DNA from 4 places in the Nocardiopsis sp. KDC1DS13DA1 genome. Region 1 is predicted to be linked to each of the others. Evidence: predicted binding sites of a transcription regulator. Region 1 holds the regulator's gene; each other region holds the start of a gene.
The links. The regulator LexA, encoded in region 1, represses DNA repair genes until DNA is damaged. The targets are predictions, from matches to a motif close to TCGAACANNTGTTCGA.
Positions count from the first base shown of each region.

Region 2: a site for LexA is predicted at 1,619-1,634, ahead of ACTVAJ_RS23195 (DUF6504 family protein). Genes of this name have one in related genera too.
Region 3: a site for LexA is predicted at 2,050-2,065, ahead of ruvC (crossover junction endodeoxyribonuclease RuvC). Genes of this name have one in related genera too.
Region 4: a site for LexA is predicted at 1,984-1,999, ahead of recA (intein-containing recombinase RecA). Genes of this name have one in related genera too.

Region 1 covers NZ_JBVMUY010000009.1:97,847-101,278, reverse strand. Annotated here, with positions in the region: gene ACTVAJ_RS06825 (alpha/beta hydrolase family protein) at 1-829, opposite strand, end outside; gene lexA (transcriptional repressor LexA) at 917-1,633, opposite strand; gene nrdR (transcriptional regulator NrdR) at 2,282-2,755, shown strand; gene ACTVAJ_RS06810 (vitamin B12-dependent ribonucleotide reductase) at 2,824-3,432, shown strand, end outside.
Region 2 covers NZ_JBVMUY010000035.1:86,732-90,163, reverse strand. Annotated here, with positions in the region: gene ACTVAJ_RS23205 (DivIVA domain-containing protein) at 1-452, shown strand, start outside; gene ACTVAJ_RS23200 (M48 family metalloprotease) at 581-1,519, shown strand; gene ACTVAJ_RS23195 (DUF6504 family protein) at 1,647-1,907, shown strand; gene ACTVAJ_RS23190 (LLM class flavin-dependent oxidoreductase) at 2,149-3,021, opposite strand; gene ACTVAJ_RS23185 (NUDIX hydrolase) at 3,064-3,432, opposite strand, start outside.
Region 3 covers NZ_JBVMUY010000030.1:168,382-171,813, reverse strand. Annotated here, with positions in the region: gene ruvB (Holliday junction branch migration DNA helicase RuvB) at 1-813, opposite strand, end outside; gene ruvA (Holliday junction branch migration protein RuvA) at 825-1,436, opposite strand; gene ruvC (crossover junction endodeoxyribonuclease RuvC) at 1,482-2,030, opposite strand; gene ACTVAJ_RS20145 (NUDIX hydrolase) at 2,447-3,247, shown strand; gene ACTVAJ_RS20140 (protein kinase family protein) at 3,315-3,432, shown strand, end outside.
Region 4 covers NZ_JBVMUY010000021.1:41,834-45,265, forward strand. Annotated here, with positions in the region: gene recA (intein-containing recombinase RecA) at 1-1,910, opposite strand, end outside; gene ACTVAJ_RS14060 (DUF3046 domain-containing protein) at 2,047-2,241, opposite strand; gene ACTVAJ_RS14065 (ATP-dependent helicase) at 2,319-3,432, shown strand, end outside.

The DNA.
Region 1 (3,432 bases):
GGGCCAGTTCCACGGGGTCGAAGGCGTCGATCCAGGACAGGAAGGCCGCGTTCTGCTCGGAGTAGACGTTCTCCAGAGCGGATGACAGGCCGTCGGGCAGGGTGCGCCCGCCGCGCAGAGCAGCACGTCCCGCCCGGGCGTCGGAGAGCAGCTCGACGCTGTCGACCTCACCGAGCTGTTCGCGCGCCTCGGCCACGCGGACCCTCTCGGTGAGCTGGCGGTCGATGAGGTCCAGGTAGCGGGTTCCGGGTGGGGCTGCCAGGACCAGAGCGGGTGAGGCGGCCACGAGTTCGTGGGCGCGCAGGGCGAACAGGGCGCCCTCACTGTGCCCGACGACGGCGGTGCGCTCGGGGTCCACCTCGGACTGGGCGAGCAGCTCCTCGTAGGCGGCGGCCACCTGGCGGTCGAACACCTCGGGGGCGACCGGCTCGTCCGGGTCGAGGCCACCCAGTCCCGTCTCGCCGCTGCCGAGTTTGTCGTAGCGCAGCGAGGCGACCCCGGCCTCGGCCAACACCCGGGCGAGGTTGAGGTTGGTGTCGGCGTCGGGACGCGCCGACGCGTTCCCGTCCCGGTCGGTGGGGCCGCTGCCGGAGATGATGAGCGCGCCGGGCACCGTACCGACGGTTCCCGGGGGCGCGGTGAACGTCGCGAACACCTCCTCGCCGTCCACGGTGAACGACAGGTCCCGGGCCGATCCGTTGACTCCGGGCGGCGGGATCGGGGGAGCCTCGCCGGAGCAGGCGGTGGAGAGCAGGAGGCCGACGGTCGCGCCGACGGCGGCGAGCGTCCGCCAGCGGCCGTGTGCGGGGGAGGCGGTGGGTGTGGGCACGCTTCTCAGCTTAGGGCGTGCGCGGCAAGCACGTGTTCCGCCGCGCGACCGGCCCGTCGCCGACAGGCGGACGGGCCGGGGAGCGGGTCAGACGCGGCGCATGACCGTGACGACCTTACCGAGGATGGTGGCGTTGTCTCCGTTGATGGGCTCGTAGGCCTCGTTGCGGGGCAGGAGCCACACGTGGCCGTCCTCCTCGCGGCGCAGCACCTTGACGGTGGCCTCGTCGTCCAGCAGGGCGGCCACGATGTCGCCGTTGTTGGCGTCCTGCTGCTGGCGGACCACGACCATGTCGCCGTCGGTGATGGCGGCCTCCGTCATCGAGTCACCGACCACGGTGAGCATGAACAGCCGCCCCTCGCCGACCAGTTGGCGGGGGAGGGACAGCACGTCCTCCACGGACTCCTCGGCGAGGATCGGACCGCCCGCGGCGATCCGGCCGAGGAGCGGCACGGCGGCGGCGCGTGCGGCGTCGGCGGTGAACTCCGGGCGGTCCGCCTGCGCACCGGACGGGCGGCCGGGGGTGCGCAGTTCGACGGCGCGTGGGCGGTTCTGGTCGCGGTGCAGGTAACCCTTGCGCTGGAGCACCTTGAGCTGGTGCGCCACGCTGGAGGGGCTGGACAGGCCGACCGCGTCGCCGATTTCCCTTATCGAGGGCGGGAAACCGCGTTCCCGTACGTAGCGCTGGATACAGTTCAGCACGCTCTGCTGACGCGCCGTGAGTTTGGGAGCGTCGGGCGTCGGCCCGCCCGCGTCGCCCACGGGCGAGAGGACGGTGGTGGTTCCGGGGTTCTCCTCCGGCACGGCCGGGCCTCCTCGGCGTTCGGTTCGGTCAGGGCCTGCTTGTGTGACTGGCCACGTCCGATCCGCGACCGCGCCGACCCGTGGGCCCACGTGATGGCGAAACCGGAGTGAAATCAACGTCAACATTAGTCGTTGCGGACGGTGATATCAAACAAGCGTTCGAGGGGTCGGACAATTGCGCACGCGTTTTCGCGGTCAATTCCCGGCCTCCACTTACGTGTACACGTGTACCCGTGCCGGTGTCCCGGGAATGCGTCAACAGAGTGTGTCCGTGTCCCCCGGGGTTCGCCGTTTCCCGCCGGGGTTCGCGCGCCGACCCCGGCGGGCGCGATGATGGCGACTCCCGGGTGCCCTGTGCCTCGGCGGCCGAACGGCGCGCCGGCGCTATCCTGGGAGGCGGATTTCGGGCGGCCCGGTCCACCGTCCGCGGGCCGTCCGCCGCCCCCCTCCCCCTCCGTGTTCCGGCTGTCCGGGCCCCTGCCTGCGGCCGCCCGGGCGTGCGTGGAGCGCGCGTACGTCCAAGGTTGCGCCGCCATGCGTGGGCGTCTAGGTTCGACCACAACATCTGGGTGTGTCGGGGAGGTTGTCGTCCAGAAGTTGTGGTTAAGTGGACGTGCGGGTCGTCGCGAGGGAAGCAGGTGAACAGGGATGCATTGTCCGTTCTGCCGCCATCCGGACACCCGGGTGATCGACAGCAGGTCCACCGACGACGGTGCGGCCATCCGCCGCCGACGGTCCTGCCCCGTGTGTGAGCGCAGGTTCACCACCCAGGAGACCGTCCTCCTGATGGTCGCCAAACGCTCCGGGGTCACCGAGCCCTTCAGCCGTACCAAGGTCATCGCCGGGGTGCGCCGGGCCTGCCAGGGCAGACCCGTCTCCGAGGACGCCCTGGCCAAGCTCGGGCAGCGGGTCGAGGAGGAGATCCGCAGCCGGGGCATGGCCGAGGTCCCCGCACACGAGATCGGACTGGCCATCCTCGGGCCCATGCGCGAACTCGACGAGGTCGCCTACCTGCACTTCGCCAGTGTCTACCGCGGCTTCGAGAGCCTGGCCGACTTCGAGGCCGAGATCGCCAGCCTGCGTCAGGACCACGAGGCCGGGCCCGGCGCGGACGGGGAGTAACACCACCACCTCCACCGCATGGCCCGGCCCGGGCCGGGCCGTCGACGCGTTCTCAGGGGGATGCCGTCATGACGGAGAACACGAGTGACCGGACGGGACGCGGGGGACTCGGGATGGGGCGTGTCCTCACCACACCCGGTGTCCATCCGTACGACACCCTCGAATGGGAACGCCGCGACGTCGTCATGACCAACTGGCGCGACGGAACGGTCAATTTCGAGCAGCGCGGTGTGGAGTTCCCCACCTCGTGGTCGATGAACGCCACCCAGATCGTGGCGAGCAAGTACTTCCGGGGGGCGCTGGGAACCCCCGAACGCGAGTGGAGCCTCAAACAGGTCGTCGACCGCGTCGTGGGTGCCTACACCGAGGCCGGCCGCTCGCACGGTTACCTCGCGGGAGACGAGGACGCCCAGACCTTCGACCACGAACTCAAGTACGCGCTCGTCCACCAGCTCTTCAGCTTCAACTCGCCGGTCTGGTTCAACGTCGGCACGACCTCACCGCAGCAGGTCTCGGCGTGCCAGCCCCGCGGTGCGAGGGTGAGTACACCGGCCGGGCTCGTCCCCATCGGCGAACTGGTGGACGACGACGCGGTCGGAACCAAGGTCTACGACGGACACGGCCTGACCCGTGTCGTCGCGACCAGGGCCAACGGGACCAAGCAGGTCCTGCGCCTG
Region 2 (3,432 bases), on a different contig from region 1:
AGGTGGACGACTTCCTCGACGTCGTCGCCGCGGACCTGGCCGGACGCGGGCTCGGCGGTCCCGGCGGCCACGGGGGGCCGCCTCCGCTGCCGACCCACCCCTCCCCCGGCACGGCGCACGACCGCGGCGGGCACGAACCGGCCGCCCCGTACGGGGACCGGCATGAGCACCGGCCACGGCTCACCGCCGCCCACATCAGGGAACAGCAGTTCGCCACGACCCGCCTGACCACCGGCTACAACGAGCAGGAGGTCGACGACTTCCTGGACCGGGCCGAGTTCACGATGGACGTCCTCCAGCAGGGCCGCCCGGACCGGGCCACGCTCACGTCCACGGAGGTCGAACGGGTGCAGTTCGCCACGACCCGCGCCCGCCCGGGGTACGACCCGGCGCAGGTGGACCGGTTCCTGGACGTCCTCGCCGAGGAGCTCAGGCAGTACGAGGGACGCTGAGACGCCGTCCGTGACCGGACACGCCGTCCCCGGGCAACCCCATACCCAGGGCAGCGAAAAGTAATATTCCGTTACAGGGAGTAGCGAGCTTCCGCTGTACACGGATCCGCGGCCCGAGGGGAGGCGGGATGCCACACGCGACACCCCCGGGCGGGGCGCCCGCCCGCGCGCACCACGGGGCACCGTACTGCTCACCGACGGTGGCCCCGGGGTTCGCGCACGCGTGCGCGGGCGGCGTCCGGTCGGCCGGTGCGTGCGGACACGGAGCCGGGGAGCCGGACGAGGAGCTCGTCCCGGCCAGGGCGCACCCGTGGGAGGCCCCGCTGCTGGCGGTGTGCGTCCTGGTGGGGGCGGCGCTGAGCGCGGCCGCCGTCCACACCCTGTGGACGGTGACGGGCACGTGGACCTGGGCGGCTCTCGCGGCGGTCGCGGTACCCGCCGCCTGCTGGACGGCGCGGGGCCTGCGGTACGCCCGCGAACGCGCCGAGTCGGTCAAGATCTCACCGACGCAGTTCCCCGAGGCCTACCGGTCGGTGGTGACGCTGTCCTCCGCGATGGGGCTGGCCCGGACCCCGGAGGCCTACGTCCGGCCCGTGCGCGGCGGCGTCGGCGCCGACGCCGCCGCGCACGGACTGCGGCGGTACCTCGTCCTGCCGATGGAGCTGTTCGGCCCGGACGGACGTCCGCGCGATCCGGACGTGCTGGCGTTCCTCGCGGCGCACCAGATCGGGCACCTGGCCGCCGGGCACACGTCGTTCTGGCGGAGGGTGGCGACGCTGGCCGCGGACCTCGTGCCGGGCCTGGGCGCGGCCCTGGCCCGGACCATGGAGTACACCGCCGACAACCACGCGTACACGCACCACCCGGAGGGCGCGCACGCCGTCCGGCTCTCCGCCGCGGGGCCCGACCTGTACCCGCGGGTGAACATGGGCGAGATGGCGGACCGGGCGCGGACGGACCGCGGGGGGTCGCTGCTGCTGTACCACCTGTTGACCCGGCGCCCGAGCAACACCCGGCGGATGGCGGCGCTGCGTGACCGGCGGAGGCGCGGCCGGGTGTTCCTGTGACCCCCGCCCCGGCCGGGGCGGGGGTGTGCGGACCGCGTCCCCGCGGCGGCGTGACGGAGTCCGGCACCGACGGGTTCAGCCTCGGAGGACTTGACGCATTCGAACGCATGTTCGATAAACTGTACGCGTGAGTCTTCTGAACGAACAGATCGACGTCCGCTCCACCAGCGGTGGGCACCCCGCCAGGTTCACCTGGCGCGGCCACACCTTCCGGGTGCGCAGGATCATCGGCGACTGGCCCGCGCGGGCGGAGCGGCCCGGCATCCCCGCCACGCAGACCCACCTGCTGCGGGTCTCGGCGGAGTCGGAGTCCGGTGAGCCCAACATCATCGACATCACCCGCGACGTGTCCTCCGACCACTGGACGATGCGCCGCAGGTGGCACTAGGGCGGAGTTCTCGGGTCCTTGGCCGCGCTTCGGACCGTGTCCGGGCGCCCCGAACAACACCCGCCCGGGAGGTGACCGTTCCAAGAAGCACGGCCCGGGCCCGAACGTGTGACCGCCCTTCCCGCCGTCCGGGGGAAGGGCGGTCACACGTTCGGGGAGCGGGGCACCACGGGTGGGGACCACCGGGGCAGGCCCGGGAGGTCCCCGCCCGGGCGCTCACGCGGTTCCGGCACGGGAGCGGTCAGGGGACCAGCGGTCGGACCTCCTCAGCGGCGAACCGCACGAAGCCCTCGGGGGCCGGTTCGTCGGCGGTCGGTTGGAGGACCACCGTGTCGGCCCCGGCCTCCGCGCGGCGCCGGACGGCCTCCGCCACGGCATGCGCGTCCCCGGCCACCGCGATGTCCGGCACCGAGGCGACCCCCTCCCGTTCCAGCTCCGCGGCCAACCGCTCGGCCGCGCCCGGCCCGGTCGCCGCGAGCAGGTAGGACACCACCGGGTGGTCAACGGTCCGTCCCGCCTGCGCACGGCCCTCGTCGATGAGCCGGCGGGCCCGCCGCACACCGTCGGTCCCCACCCCCGCGTCGAGGACGGTCCCGTCCGCGGCCCGCCCCGTCAGTCGGAGCGTGCGCGGCCCGCGCGCACCGGCCAGCAGCCGGGGCGGGGTCGGCGGCGGCCAGTCCAGGGCGACGTCGTCGAGGCGGACGTAGCGGCCCTCCGTCGTGACGCGCTCGCCCCGCAGCAGTGCCCGCAGCGCCGTGAGGTGCTCCTCCAGCAGGGTCAGCGGCGAGTCCGCCCTCGCGCCGACCTGCGCCATCCAGCCCTGGACGCCGTGTCCGACGGCCAGGTGGACCCGGTCCGGGAACAGGCGGTACAGGGTGGCCGCCTCCATCGCGGTCAGCGCCACGTTGCGCAGCGGCACGGGGAGCAGGCCGACGCCGATCCGCAGGCGTTCGGTCCAGGCCAGCGCGGCTGCCGCCGTGGCGACGCCGCTCTCCAGGAAGCAGTCCTCCCACAGCCAGAGTTCGTCCAGTCCGGCCTCGTCCGCGGCTCGGACCACGGGGCGCAGGCGCTCGGGGGGCAGTTGGGGACGGAAGACAGCACCGAGTGTGGTCATGGGAGCGTTCCTACCGCCCCGGCGTCCGACCGCGCAACGGGGTTACCGCCCCCGCGCACCGGTCGGGTCGAGGTGGAAGTGGGGCTCGGCCCGGTCCTCGCGGGCCCAGGCGATGCGGTCCAGGATGCGCTGGGGCATCTCCGGCAGGTCGGCCAGCGGGAACCACCGCACGTCCGACGACTCGTCCCCGGAGGCGTCCGGTTCCCCGCCGACGTAGCGGCAGCGGAAGGCGATGTCGAGCATCTGCACGACGTCGCCGTTGGGGTAGGTGTAGGGCTCCTGGGCGACGACGCTGGTCATCCGCTCGACCCCGACCGTCAGCCCCGTCTCCTCCCACACCTCGCGGACGGCGGTCACGGCGGGCTGTTCGCCCGGTTCGAGGATGCCGCCGGGCGTGCACCAGCGGCCGTC
Region 3 (3,432 bases), on a different contig from region 1:
GAGCACGTCGAGGATGGCGCGGTCGAGGCGGTCCATACCGAGCGCGTCGACCTCGTACAGCTCCAGGGCCGACCGGGCGGTGTCCAGGGAGAGCGTGCCGTCCCCGCGGACCTCGGCGTAGTCGCGGACGCGGCGCAGGAGGCGGTTGGCGATCCGGGGTGTGCCGCGCGAGCGACGGGCGATCTCACGGGCGGCGTCCTCCGCCAGGGGGGCGCCGAGCAGGCCCGCCGAGCGGTGGAGGATGAGTTCGAGCTCGTCGGGGGTGTAGAAGTCCATGTGCGCGGTGAACCCGAAGCGGTCGCGCAGCGGCGCGGGCAGCATGCCCGCCCTGGTGGTGGCCCCGACCAGGGTGAACGGAGCGATGTCGATCGGAATCGCGGTGGCGCCGGGCCCCTTGCCCACGACGACGTCGACCCGGAAGTCCTCCATGGCGACGTAGAGCATCTCCTCGGCCGGGCGGGCCATGCGGTGGATCTCGTCCAGGAAGAGGACCTCGCCCTCCTGGAGGGTGGACAGGACGGCCGCGAGGTCGCCGGAGCGTTCGATGGCCGGTCCTGAGGTGATGCGCAGGGGGGCGCCCATCTCGGCGGCGATGATCATGGCGAGGGTGGTCTTGCCCAGGCCGGGGCCGCCGGACATGAGGATGTGGTCGGGGGCCCGGTTGCGCCGCTGGGCTCCGCGCAGCACCAGGGAGAGCTGTTCGCGGACCCGCTCCTGGCCGACGAACTCGTCCAGCCCGCGCGGCCGCAGGGCGCCTTCGAGCTGGCGTTCGTCACCGTGGGCGTCGGGCGACACGGCGTCGCGTTCGTGCATGGGAGGGGCTCCTAGGCGCGGCTGAGTTTGCGCAGGGCGCTGCGCAGCAGGACGGAGACGTCGGCGGTGTCCTCGGCCTCGGCGGCGACCGCCGAGGCCGCGGCCTCGGCGTCCTTGGCCGACCAGCCGAGGTTGACCAGACCGGAGACGACCTGGCCGCGCCAGGCGCCGTTCGGTTCGGCGGCGCCGCTCGCGGCGGGCGGCGCGCCGTCGGCGAGGACGGGGGCGTCGAGCTTGCCGCGCAGTTCGAGGACGATGCGCTGGGCGCCCTTCTTGCCGATGCCCGGCACGCGGGTGAGCGCGGCGGTGTCCTCGGTGGCCACGGCGTGCCGCAGGCTCGACGGGCTGTGGACGGCGAGCATGGCCAGGGCCAGCCGCGGGCCGACGCCGGAGGCGGTCTGGAGCTGTTCGAAGAGCTGGCGCTCGTCCTCGTCGGCGAACCCGAAGAGGGTCAGGGAGTCCTCGCGGACGACGAGGCTGGTGGCGACGGTCCCGGTCTCGCCCACGTGGAGGCCGGAGAGGGCGGCGGGGGTGCAGCGCACGGTCATGCCGACCCCGCCGACGTCGATCACGGCGGTGTCCGCGCCGCGTGCGGCCACCCGGCCGGTGAGGAACGCGATCATCTCGTGCGGGCGCCGGGGCGCCCTTCTCCTTCCTGGGGGCGTGGGTCACCGCGCGCGGTTGCGGCGCGCCAGTTCCACCTTGCGGGCGAAGTCCTGTTTGGCCTGGGCGACCCTGGCGTCCGCGCCGCCCCGCCAGATGTGGCAGATGGCGAGCGCGACCGCGTCGGCCGCGTCGGCGGGTCTGGGGGGACCGTCGAGTCTGAGGATACGCGCCACCATGGTGCCGACCTGCGCCTTGTCGGCGCGGCCGCTGCCGGTGATGGCGGCCTTGGCCTCGCTGGGGGTGTGCAGGACCACGGGCAGGCCGCGGCGGGCGGCGCACAGCAGGGCGATGCCGCTGGCCTGGGCGGTGCCCATGACGGTGCTGAGGTTGTGCTGGGCGAAGACGCGCTCGACGGCGACGGCGTCGGGCTGGTGCCGGTCGATCCAGTCCTCGATGCCGCGTTCGACGGCGACCAGGCGCTGGGGGAGGTCGGTGTCGGCGCTGGTGCGGACGACGTCGGCGCCCAGGAGGGTGAGCGGTCGGCCGATGGATCCCTCGACGGCCCCGACGCCGCACCGGGTCAGTCCCGGGTCGATCCCCACCACGCGCACGCGTCCCACCCTCACCTTCTCGAACGTCCGTTCGCACCATGCTAGCGGCGGGCACCGTCAGACGGCGCCGCCCCGTGCGAGCGTGTCGGACTGAGCCTGGTGCCGGGCGGCACCCTTCCCGCCGACCCCCTTCCGGCCTTCCGCCCGGCGGGACCGGCGGCGGCGCGGGTGCGGTACCGCGCCGCCGCACCCCTGCCCCGCCACCGCCGCACTGTTCCTCGCATCGGCCGACTCCAGCCCCCACGGCCTGCGGCGGCGGATCGGCCCCACCCTGCGCCCGGGCCGGTTCGCCGCCATGGCCTGGCACCTGCCGCGGGGACACCGGCCCGCCGGAAAAGGGGTGGACGGCGTCCGATCCTCCTGCTAGATTCAACTCAAGTTGAGAAAAACTCAACTTGAGAACAACAGGAGTGCCCATGGAGACCGGCGGGACCCCACCGCACGACGACGGCGAACGCCGGTTCCTCGACGGCTACGACCCGCGCGCCTTCGCGCCAACGGCGGTCACCGTGGACGTCGCAGCCCTCACGATTCGGGCGGGGACACCGTGCGTCCTGCTGACGCGCCGCTCGGCGCCTCCGCAGCGCGGCTGGTGGGCCCTGCCGGGCGGGTTCGTCCGGGCGGTGGACGGGCCGGACGGACCCGCCGACCCCGACCTGCCCGACGCCGCCCTGCGCGTCCTGGCGGAGAAGACCGCGCTGCCCACCGAACTCCACCTGGAACAGCTGCGGACCTACGGCGCGCGCGACCGCGACCCGCGCATGCGCATCGTCTCGGTCGCCTACCTGCTCCTCGCCCCCGACCTGCCCGACCCCCACGTCGGCCGGGGCACCGACGCCGCGGAGTGGGTGCCCTGGAGCGAACTCGGGCACGGCGACGGCGCCCGGTCCGACCGCCCGCTGGCCTTCGACCACGCGCGGATCGTCGCCGACGCCGTCGAGCGCGCCCGCGCCAAGTTGGAGTACACCGCCCTGGCCACCGCGTTCCTGCCGCCCACCTTCACCATCACCGCGCTGCGCGAGGTGTACGAGGCGGTCTGGGGCACACGGCTGCACAGTGCGAACTTCCACCGCAAGATCCTCGCCACGCGCGGGTTCGTCGAGGACACCGGAGACCTCGCCGACCGCGGCGGATCCGGCGGCGGGCGGCGGCCCCGGCTCTACCGTGCGGGCGGCGCGGCCGTGCTCCATCCGCCCCTGCTCCGCGGCGCCCAGTGAACCGTTGACCGCCCCCCGCGCCCCGTCCCCGCGCCGTCACCGACCCCCGCCCCGGAAGGGCCAGCAGATGAGCACGGACCAGGAAGCCACCGCCCCCTTCGACGACGCGTTGCGCGCCCTCGCCCTGGCCGGGGACCCCACGGCCCTGTTCGGCCCGGTGCCCGAGAACGGCGGCGCCCCTCCCC
Region 4 (3,432 bases), on a different contig from region 1:
TCGAACTCGGCCTGCTTGAACGGCGGCGCGACCTTGTTCTTGACCACCTTGACGCGGGTGCGGTTGCCGACCGCGTCGGTGCCGTCCTTGAGGGTCTCGATACGGCGGACGTCCAGCCGGACGGAGGCGTAGAACTTCAGCGCCTTGCCACCGGTGGTGGTCTCGGGGCTGTTGTGCACCATGACGCCGTCGACGAAGTAGTTGTGGTTCCCCTCCACCTCGATGTCGAACTTGCGCATGCTGCGCGTCTCCGGTTTGACGTGGATGTCCAGGATCGGGGACGCCACCAGTCGTTCCACCGGCTCGGTGAGTTCCGGCACCACCTGGCACTGCCCCTGGAAGCGCGGCAAAAGCTTGTAGCTCATGGACTCGTGCACATAAGGGGCCACCAGTTCCTGGAACTTGGCGCTTGCCGCCGTGGTGAACTGGATGGAGTACGTGCCCGCGCTCCCGCTGGCGACGAGCTTGGCGTCGAGTCCGTAGGTATCGCGCAGGTGTTCGGTGAGTCGGTCGCGCGTACCGGGGCTCATGGCCTCGACACAGATCTCGATTCGCCCGCTGCCGCCCTCGGTCCGAGCCTGGACACCCTTGGAGCGCACGGTGAAGCAGCCGTCGTCCATGTACCAGACGGCGAGAGCCAGCGGGGTGATCCGCTTGAGGTACTCCCAGCTCAGGTGCTTCTTACCGTCTCCGAAGTAGACCGCTTCCCGGAGTTCGGCCAGCTCCGGCAACGGGGTGAAGTCGGCGAAGGCCGCGCCCTTGTCATTGGTCGTGCGGGAACAGCCGATGTTGCCCAGGAGAGAGACCTTCCAGTCCAGGTAGTCAGCCTGGGCGGCGCCATGCCCCATCCTGAAACGGGTGCCCTCCCGGCCCCGGGTGTTCGGGGAGAGACTGCCGTCCCCCATCACCGACCCGAGGACCACCTGGAGCTGCTGTTCACTGAGGTGGTGAGTCTGCGCGGTGAGCACTCGATCGCCGGGGAGCAGCTCCCCCGCCTCGCGCCAACCGCCGGGGGTGCGGATGAGGTGGTTCGGGGTCGCAGCGAACTGCGAGCGCCCGTTCTTCCCCGACCGCGCAACGGTGAACTGGAGGAAGTGGTCGGCCACACCGTTGTCGAACCAGTTGACGACCTTGCGGGGAACGACCTCGTCCCGTTCCGGGTCGTAGGAGAGGACCTCGACGTCCATCTTCTGGTTGACGATCTTGCCGATCTTCTCCTGCGTTCCGTCGGCGAGGGTGACCCGGGTGCCGTACTGCATGCACCCGAACATCACGCCCACCTTCTCGCGAAGCTGGTTGATGAAGACGGCGGTGGTACCGGTCTGGTGCAGCGCACCGGCGATCTTGCGCAGCGCCTGGGACATCAGCCGGGCCTGGAGGCCGACGTGGCTGTCGCCCATCTCCCCCTCGATCTCCGCGCGGGGCACCAGGGCCGCCACGGAGTCGACGACGATGATGGAGACCGCGCCGGAGCGGATCAGCATGTCGACGATCTCCAGCGCCTGCTCGCCGGTGTCCGGCTGCGACAGCAGGAGGTTGTCGGTGTCCACGCCGATCTTCTTGGCGTAGGCGGGGTCGAGCGCGTGCTCGGCGTCGACGAAGGCGGCGATCCCGCCCGCCTTCTGCGCGTTGGCCACCGCGTGCAGGGCGACGGTCGTCTTACCGCTCGACTCCGGGCCGTAGACCTCCACGATCCGGCCCTTGGGGATGCCCCCGATGCCGAGCGCGACGTCGAGCGCGATCGCCCCGGTGGGGATCGACTCGATGGGGGGACGGTCGTCGTCACCCAGGCGCATGACGGAGCCCTTGCCGAACTGCCGCTCGATCTGCGCGAGCGCTGTTTCGAGAGCCTTGTCTCGGTCTCCAGATGCCACGGGGTACCCCTGTTGGGTCGATGCCTTCTTCTTCATGATGCGCACGACGCTACGCGGTCGGTACGACAATCGCGACGTCCGACGTTCGCCTGTGGACAACCCACACTACCCGAACCTCTGTTCGATTGTTCGAACGTCCGGGGAGAACCTCGAAGAACCCCTCCGGGCGGGGTCAGCGGGCGGAGAGGGGAAGGTCGAACGCGTCGCAGACGGCACGCCACACGTCCTTGGCGGCCACCCCGTCCGAGAGCGCCTGTTGGACCGTCCGCGAACCGAGCCCCTCGACGACATAGTCCTTGGCCAGGCTCTCCGCGTAGGCCTCACCGAACTGGTCGTGCATGTTCTGCCAGAAAACCGTGAGTCTCATCGGTCCCAGTATCGGTGATCGGCGCGCCCCTCGCGCCCCTCGCGGGACATGTCACCGGGGGCGGGCACACTGAGCCCATGAGCCACGCACCGCACCCCCTGGACCGCTTCGCGCCCGCGACCCGGGAGTGGTTCGAACAGGCCTTCCCGGCGGGCCCCACCCCCGCCCAGGCCCAGGCCTGGGCGGCGGTCGCCGAGGGACGCGACGTGCTCGTGGTCGCCCCCACCGGATCCGGCAAGACGCTGTCGGCGTTCCTGTGGTCCCTCGACCGCCTGACCTGCGCACCGCCGCCGGAGGACCGCTCACGGCGCTGCCGCGTGCTGTACGTCTCCCCCCTCAAGGCCCTGGCCGTGGACGTCGAACGCAACCTGCGCGTCCCGCTCGCCGGGATCTCGGAGCGGGCCGGGGCGGCGGGCGCCCCGGTCACGCCGGTCACCGTCGGCGTGCGCACCGGGGACACCCCCGCCGACGAGCGCCGCAGGATGGCCACCCACCCGCCGGACGTGCTCATCACCACGCCCGAGTCGCTGTTCCTCGTGCTCACCTCGCGTGCCCGCGAGGGGCTGGCCGGGGTGGAGACCGTCATCGTGGACGAGGTGCACGCCCTGGCCGGCACCAAGCGCGGCGCCCATCTCGCGCTGAGTCTGGAGCGGCTGGCGGCCCTGCTCGACCGACCGGCGCGGCGCATCGGGCTGTCGGCCACGGTGCGCCCGCCCGAACTGGTCGCGGAGTTCCTCGGCGGGGCCGCGGTCGTCTCCCCGCCCGACACACCGCACCTGGACCTGGGCGTGGTCGTGCCGGTCCGGGACATGGACGAACCCGGCCCCGCCCCGGCCGGTGCGGCCGCCGGCCCGTCACGCGGGTCGATGTGGCCGCACCTCGAACGCCGGGTGCTGGACCTGGTCGAACAGCACACGTCCACGATCGTGTTCACCAACGGCCGCCGCACGGCGGAGCGGCTGTGCGCCCGGCTCAACGACCTGTACGCGGAGCGCTCCGGCGCCCGACTGCCGCCGGAGGAGGTCCCGGCCCTGGTCGCCGCCCAGTCCGGGAGGTCCCGGGGGGCGGAGGCGGTGGTCGCGCGGACCCACCACGGTTCGATGTCCAAGGCCGAGCGCGCCGTGGTGGAGGACGACCTGAAGTCGGGCCGCCTGCCCTGCGTGGTGGCCACCTCCAGCCTGGAGCTGGGAG